3 regions of the Fictibacillus sp. S7 genome follow, and region 3 is predicted to be linked to each of the others. Evidence: riboswitches for the same ligand, from Rfam matches in the RefSeq annotation. Region 3 holds a riboswitch; each other region holds the start of a gene.
What was found. A riboswitch is a leader RNA that binds a small molecule or an ion and turns the genes downstream of it on or off. The one in region 3 is predicted to bind cobalamin.
Positions count from the first base shown of each region.

Region 1 (2,266 bases), 770 kb from region 3:
ATTGAAGAAAGAAAAAAATTTTTGATTCAGATGCTTAAAAAGGCCGGGATCAGCAAGGAGCTGGAATCGCCATTATCCGAACTTGAAGAAGAGTATAAAAGCTGGCTCTATCAACAGGATGCTGTCATAGAACCGGGTAAAAAAGTTTAACACCTTCTTAGTGTGGGAATAAAAATAAAGCATAAGAGTCCTTCTCAGGGCTTTTTTTGTGTGAAAGAAGACCATCCTTTTTGCTATAGTATATAATGAACAGCTGCAATTAAGGGTTAAAGGAGATCACAGCATGAACATCGCTTTTTATCTATTGCCTAAAGATGAGGTAAAATATTTGAATCCTGAATCGACCATTAGGCAGGCTTTGGAAAAGCTTTCGTATCACAAATATACGTCTGTTCCCCTCGTTTCTGAGGAGGGACAATATGTCGGGACTTTGACAGAGGGGGATTTGCTGTGGAAACTGAAAGAGGCTTTTGATCTTGGTTTCCATGACGTAGTGAAAACAAAGTTAAAGGATGTACCGCAGCGGGTGAATAATATTTCGGTTTCCATTAATTCAAATATGGAAGATTTAATCACGCTTGCAACCGACCAAAATTTTATACCTGTAACGGATGATGACGGCCATTTCATCGGCATTATCCGGCGAAGGGATATTATAAAATATTGTGCACGTACCATCTGGGATAACAATAAATAAAGAAAAGGTATTGACAATTACTATATTTAGTGTGAAAGTAGGATTTAAGGAACTAAATATAGTATTATGAAACAATAGGTGTCTGTTAAAGACTTAATAGGGAATCCGGTGCAAGTCCGGAGCTGTCCCCGCAACTGTCATGTGGACGAAACGGAGATCCACTGTGTAAAGAACGCGCACAAAGCTGTGGCTTTTACATGGGAAGGTCCGGAGTAGGATGAAGCAGTAGCCAGTAGACCTGCCATTTGTTTCACGGTTTTGATTCTTCGGGGAGTGAGAAACAAAAGCGGCACCAATCTGCTTTTTGTTTTTTACATACTACGTGTCGTTTTTGGGCTCATCCAATGGATGGGCCTTTTATTTTTGTTTGAAAAGAGAGGAGAGCTATAAATGGCTACAGATATTTCAAGAGTCCAGCAGATAATTGGTGAACTCCAGGAGATTTTAGAGGAATTTCCCCAGCTGAGGCACAGAAATGAATACATAGAAAAAGTCACCTATTTTGCCCATCAGGAGGAATCCACACAAAAGATGCTGAACATGGGGGTTCTTTATGCCCTTGAGAATATTTCCATGGAAGAGCCAGACTGGACCTATGTAGCAGCAAGAATCCACCTGAAAAAGCTGTACCGGGAGGCAGCAAAGAACAGAAACAATGAATCCGGACAACCTTATGGGTCACTGTATGAACTAATTGAGCAGTTGACCGGAATGGGGATTTACGACAGCAGCCTCCTGCGAATGTATTCCAGCGCCGAAATCAACGAGCTTGAGAGCGTAATTAATCCGGATCAGGATCATAAGTTTACCTATATCGGCATTCGGACCCTGGCAGACCGTTATTTGGCTCATTCACATGAAGGCGGCGTGTACGAGCTTCCACAGGAGCGGTTTATGATCGTTGCGATGACACTGCTCTCCAGGGAGCCTGAAGAAAAGCGTCTCGGCCTGGTGAAAGAAGCATACTGGGCGATGTCGAACCTTTACATGACCGTTGCCACACCGACATTGGCGAACGCAGGAAAAAGCTATGGACAGCTGTCCAGCTGCTTCATTGATACGATGGAGGACAGCTTGCGTGGAATCTATGATTCTACAACCGATGCAGCCACTCTTTCCAAAGGGGGCGGGGGGATTGCCGTATATCTCGGTAAAATCAGAAGTCTCGGCTCCGAGATCAAAGGATTCAAAGGAAATTCCTCCGGAATCATTCCATGGGCGAAATTGCTGAACCAGACCGCCGTCAGTGTAGACCAGCTGGGCCAGCGAAAGGGAGCAATTGCCATTTACTATAATGTGTTTGGCAAGGATTTGTTTTCATTCCTTGATGCCAAGCTGAACAATGGGGACGAACGGCAAAGGGTGCATGATTTGTTTCTCGGCCTTTGCATCCCGGATTTGTTTATGGAAAAAACAGAAGCTCGGGATGACTGGTATCTGTTTGATCCCTACATGGTCAAAAAGATAATGGGTTATGAACTGGATGACTATTATGATGAAGTGCCTGGAGAAGGAAGCTTCCGTCAAAAGTACCAGGAATGTGTCCGCGCTGCAGATCAGGGATATTTT
Region 1 covers NZ_QJKL01000001.1:1,530,592-1,532,857, reverse strand. The annotation lists gene DMO16_RS24170 (hypothetical protein) at 1-150, shown strand, start outside; gene DMO16_RS07760 (CBS domain-containing protein) at 284-697, shown strand; cobalamin riboswitch at 757-957, shown strand; gene DMO16_RS07755 (ribonucleoside-diphosphate reductase subunit alpha) at 1,088-2,266, shown strand, end outside.
Region 1: linked by a shared signal. The riboswitch ahead of DMO16_RS07755 (ribonucleoside-diphosphate reductase subunit alpha) and the one ahead of cobT (nicotinate-nucleotide--dimethylbenzimidazole phosphoribosyltransferase) in region 3 are both predicted to bind cobalamin.

Region 2 (2,266 bases), 1.8 Mb from region 3:
GCACGACCCGCGGAAACCGGATCGCCATGACGATGTTGACCATCGATGTATCAATATTACCGGGAACAGGATAGTGAAAAATATGGGCGCCTAATATTTGAATAACATGAAAAAGGGGGATAGGTATGGAACCTACCGAAATCCCCAATGCAACGGCGAGGCACATTAACAGCAGCACTGCGCCGTATGAAATAATTAGTTTACTTTTTGTAAACGTCCGGATAGATGGCTTTTGCAAGCTCCTCCACTCCTTCAATCAAACGCGGCCCCGGTCTTGTCACCTTGTCTGAGTGCACATCATAAATGTTCTTGTTTTTAACAGCCGGAATGTCTTTCCATCCTTTACGGGAGAGAATCTGCTCTTTCGGATTTTTGGAATAATATCCGTACGTGGTCACGATCACATCGGGATTGTATTTGACCGGCTGTTCTTCTGAAACCTTTGACCATCCCTTCAGGCTTCCCGCGGCATTTTTTGCATGGATGGCGGTCAGCATATCATCAATGAACGTTCCTTTACCTGCTGTATAAATTTCAGGAGCCGGTGCCACTTCCACCCAGACTTTCTTTTCCTTTTTCACTTGCTTTGCTTTTTCTTTGATGTCGGCAAGATCATCCTTCATGGACTTAACGATCTTATCCCCCTGTTTTTGGGTGCCTGTTGCTTTTGCAATCATGTTTATGGACTTGTACGTGTCTTTAAAGTTCTGTGCTTCATTAATTACAACAACTTTTATACCAGCGTTTTTGAGCTGGTCGATTCCTTGCTTGGAAGTGTGTGCACTTGAAGCATGAGCAAGCACAAGATCCGGTTTCATGCCAACAATCTTTTCGACGTTAAAGTCCATGCCGCCAATCTTTGTTTTTTTTGTGGCAGCTTCCGGATAATTATCGAAGTCAGAAACACCGACGATTTCCTTGTCCAGACCGAGTGCAAATGCGACCTCGGTATTGCTCGGAATCAGCGAGACAATTTTCTTTGGCTTCTTCTCAATTTTTACATTTTCGCCTGATGCATCTTTAATGGTTACGGGGAATTCACTTTTTGGTGAATTGGCACCCTTTTCTTTTTTGTCTGCTGACTGGTTTCCGGCTGAACAGCCGGCCATGACGGCGATGACGAGCAGCAGCATCATGGTAATCTGAGTTAATTTCTTCACGTTTTCCACGCTCCTGTATGTACTTCTTTTAGCTGATCGTTTTGTGCAAACAAAAAAGCCCTCCCTTCGGAGAGCGAATCAACAGTAACTCATTTTTCAATGATTACAATTGCTTCACCTTTTCCTCGAAGGATCGCACATGCGGCTAAGGCAGGTCTCCTGACTCTCGGTCATCGAACATCTTCTCCTTCCCATTCTTTAACGAACAGTGGATATAAAAGAAGCTCTACCGATTACAGTGGCGGGACCGTGCTGGGATTGAACCAGCTTCCCTTTTAACGTTTTATTTGACATAAAACGGACCTTAACCGTTATTCAGCTATTTTCATTATAACGCTTTGCCGTAAAATGAAAAGGTTATTTTACGGCCGCCTTATGGGCAGCCGCCGACTCGTGCTCCTGCCAGTCTGATTTCAGGAGGCCTAGCACGTGTATATCATAATAGCGCTCCTCATCATAGTGAGCCAGCCGCCTGATCCCCTCTCTTTTAAAACCAAGAGTATCAAGAAGATGCAGGCTTCTCTCGTTATATTCGAATACCTCTGCATCTATCCTGTGCGTTTCCTCCTGAAATAGATGGTGAAATATCCCTTTCAAAGCTTCGCGCATATATCCTTTTCCTCTCTCCTCGCCCAGCCCGAACCGGAGCCACCCGAAACGCTGAATACTCCCCATCCAGTTAAAGCGGACATAGCCCACCGGCTTCCTGCTTTTCTTTTCCAATACCATCAAATAAGTTTCATTTGGGAGTACAAGGCTTTTTTCGATATCCTGCCTCTGGTTGCCTTCGTTGATAATGGTCATGCCTCCGGTAGACATCTTTCGAAACAAAGGATCGCTTTTCCAGTGAGCGATAACCCCTGCATCACTCGATTTGATTTCGCGGATACAGAGCCGTTCAAGGTTCATTTCGAACATCGACATGTTTCTCACTCCCCCTTCAATCTCCAAAATTCTATTGTTGTAATACTTATCATAATATGAGTCTATGTAACAAGGAATATCTATCTTTATGTTCTTCTTAAAACCTGTTTGATTCACATCACGGAGTCAATCAGAAAAAAGCAGGCCACATGTTAATATGACCTGCTTCTTTATCATTTTGA
Region 2 covers NZ_QJKL01000001.1:4,125,684-4,127,949, reverse strand. The annotation lists gene DMO16_RS20950 (FecCD family ABC transporter permease) at 1-238, opposite strand, end outside; gene DMO16_RS20945 (ABC transporter substrate-binding protein) at 201-1,160, opposite strand; cobalamin riboswitch at 1,293-1,482, opposite strand; gene DMO16_RS20940 (GNAT family N-acetyltransferase) at 1,518-2,084, opposite strand; gene DMO16_RS20935 (tartrate dehydrogenase) at 2,258-2,266, opposite strand, start outside.
Region 2: linked by a shared signal. The riboswitch ahead of DMO16_RS20945 (ABC transporter substrate-binding protein) and the one ahead of cobT (nicotinate-nucleotide--dimethylbenzimidazole phosphoribosyltransferase) in region 3 are both predicted to bind cobalamin.

Region 3 (2,266 bases):
CCCAGCCTCATGCCTAAATCCAGAATCGGTTCCTTTTCAAGCAGCTTTATCAACATCGTATGGCCGGGTTCAACCGAGCGATGACCCATGATCATATAATCAGCAGAACGGCTGCAGATCATCTTTGCGATTAAGGCAGCCGTACTCGCGATAAAGCCATCCACCAAAATGGGAATTCTGCTTGAGGATGCTGCCAGCATGGCTCCAGCCATTCCGGCAATCTCCAGCCCTCCCACTTTGGATAAAATATCAACCGGATCATCCGCATTCGGTTTCCTCAGCTCCAGCGCCTTTTGAATGACCTCTTTTTTGACCTGCAGCTTCTCTTTTTTTATGCCGGTTCCTGTCCCAACCAGTGTTCCGACTTTTTCACCGCTCACCACCGCGACTACGGCACTGCTCGCCGTCGTATTGCCAATCCCCATTTCACCTGGAATAAGACACTTTACTCCACTTTTTATCATTTCGTTTGCCGTCTGATACCCCGCATCCACAGCCTGCTCGGCGTCCTCCCGGGTCATTGCATCTTCCACAAGGAAATTGGCCGTGCCATAACGTACTTTTCGGGAAATCAGGGTCTGGCTGTCAATATCAGCGGCTATTCCAATGTCCACGATGTTCAACTTGGCACCGATTTGTTTGCTGAACACGTTGATTGCAGCTCCGCCATTCAAAAAGTTACGCACCATCTGGCTCGTTACTTCCTGGGGATAGGCTGACACTCCTTCTGAAACGATGCCATGGTCAGCAGCAAAAATCAGAACACCCGGCGGAAATACAATTGGAAAACGTTCTTTCGTCATAGAGGCAAGACTCACCGCCAAAGCTTCCAACCTTCCAAGACTGCCAACCGGTTTTGTTAATGAATGAATGTAGGTCTGTGCAGCACTTCCCATCTTTTCATCGATTGCCGGAATACGGGCATTTTTCCAATGGTTTTTCATCCTTTTCTCTCCCTTCCAATTTAACAAAAAACCTTGACTGCAGGCGCCAAGGTTTTGATCTAACGTACACTATCCCTTTCTTCCCACCGAAGACACAGAAATCAAGATTTATAAGCAGGTCTCCTGGCTTACCGGTTTAACTGGTTTTACAGTAGCGTGGGCTGCTCCAGAATTACACTGGATTCCCTATTATCTCTCAACCTTTTTGGTCTTGAGCACTCATAAATTTTATGTAATTGTTTTTTTATCATAACAATTCTTTAAAGAATTTGATATAGGAAAAACCAGAACCGGTCATACGGTCCTGGTTTTTATATCATCCCAGCATTCTCACACTTTGTGCAATAACGAATGTTACGAAAATGGCGATCATGGTTGGAATGAGAAAAGCCAAAAATGCCCATTTTATGCTTTTTGTTTCTTTATAAATGTTGACCAGAGTCGTTCCGCATGGAAAATGAAGCAATGAAAACAGCATCGTATTCAATGCTGTGAGCCACGTCCACCCCTGGTCTACGAAAATTTGTTTCAAATCTCCCAGGTTATCAACCTCTGTCAGTGCCCCTGTAGAAAGATATCCCATAATCAAAATGGGAAGGACAATTTCATTTGCTGGCAGCCCGATCAGGAATGCCATCAGAATATAGCCGTCGAGCCCCAGCATCTGTCCAAAAGGATCCAGGAAATTGACGATATGCATAAGAACGCTTGTGTCGCCAGCCGTAACATTAGCCAGCACCCAAGTCAGTATACCTGCTGGCGCAGCGACCTTAACAGCCCTTAGAAGTACCGCCCATGAACGCTCAAGTGATGAACGGATGACCGTTTCCCAAAATTTTGGCCTTCTATATGCAGGAAGCTCGAGTGTGTAGTGGGTAGGCACCCCTTTGAGAACCGTCTTTGATAATACCCAGGAGACCAAAAAGGTAACAAGAATCCCAAACAACACAATGCCAACAATGACCGACGTTGTAACAAGGGACTTGGCTCCACCTGTATATCCTGCCGCCATAAAGAGGGAAGCCAGCACAATCAGTGTTCCCCAACGGCCGTTGCATGGTACAAAATTGTTGGTTAGGATGGCAAGCATCCTCTCTCTCGGTGATTCAATAATCCGCGAAGACATCATTGCTGCAGCATTGCAGCCAAACCCCATCGCCATCGTCAGGGACTGCTTGCCGTGTGCGCCCACTTTTTTGAAGATGCGGTCCATATTGAACGCTACTCTCGGTAAATATCCATAGTTTTCAAGCAAAGCGAACGTTGGAAAAAAGATTGCCATCGGCGGCAGCATCACACTTACGACCCAGGTGGTGCCGCGA
Region 3 covers NZ_QJKL01000001.1:2,304,805-2,307,070, forward strand. The annotation lists gene cobT (nicotinate-nucleotide--dimethylbenzimidazole phosphoribosyltransferase) at 1-944, opposite strand, end outside; cobalamin riboswitch at 1,041-1,182, opposite strand; gene DMO16_RS11810 (nucleoside recognition domain-containing protein) at 1,261-2,266, opposite strand, start outside.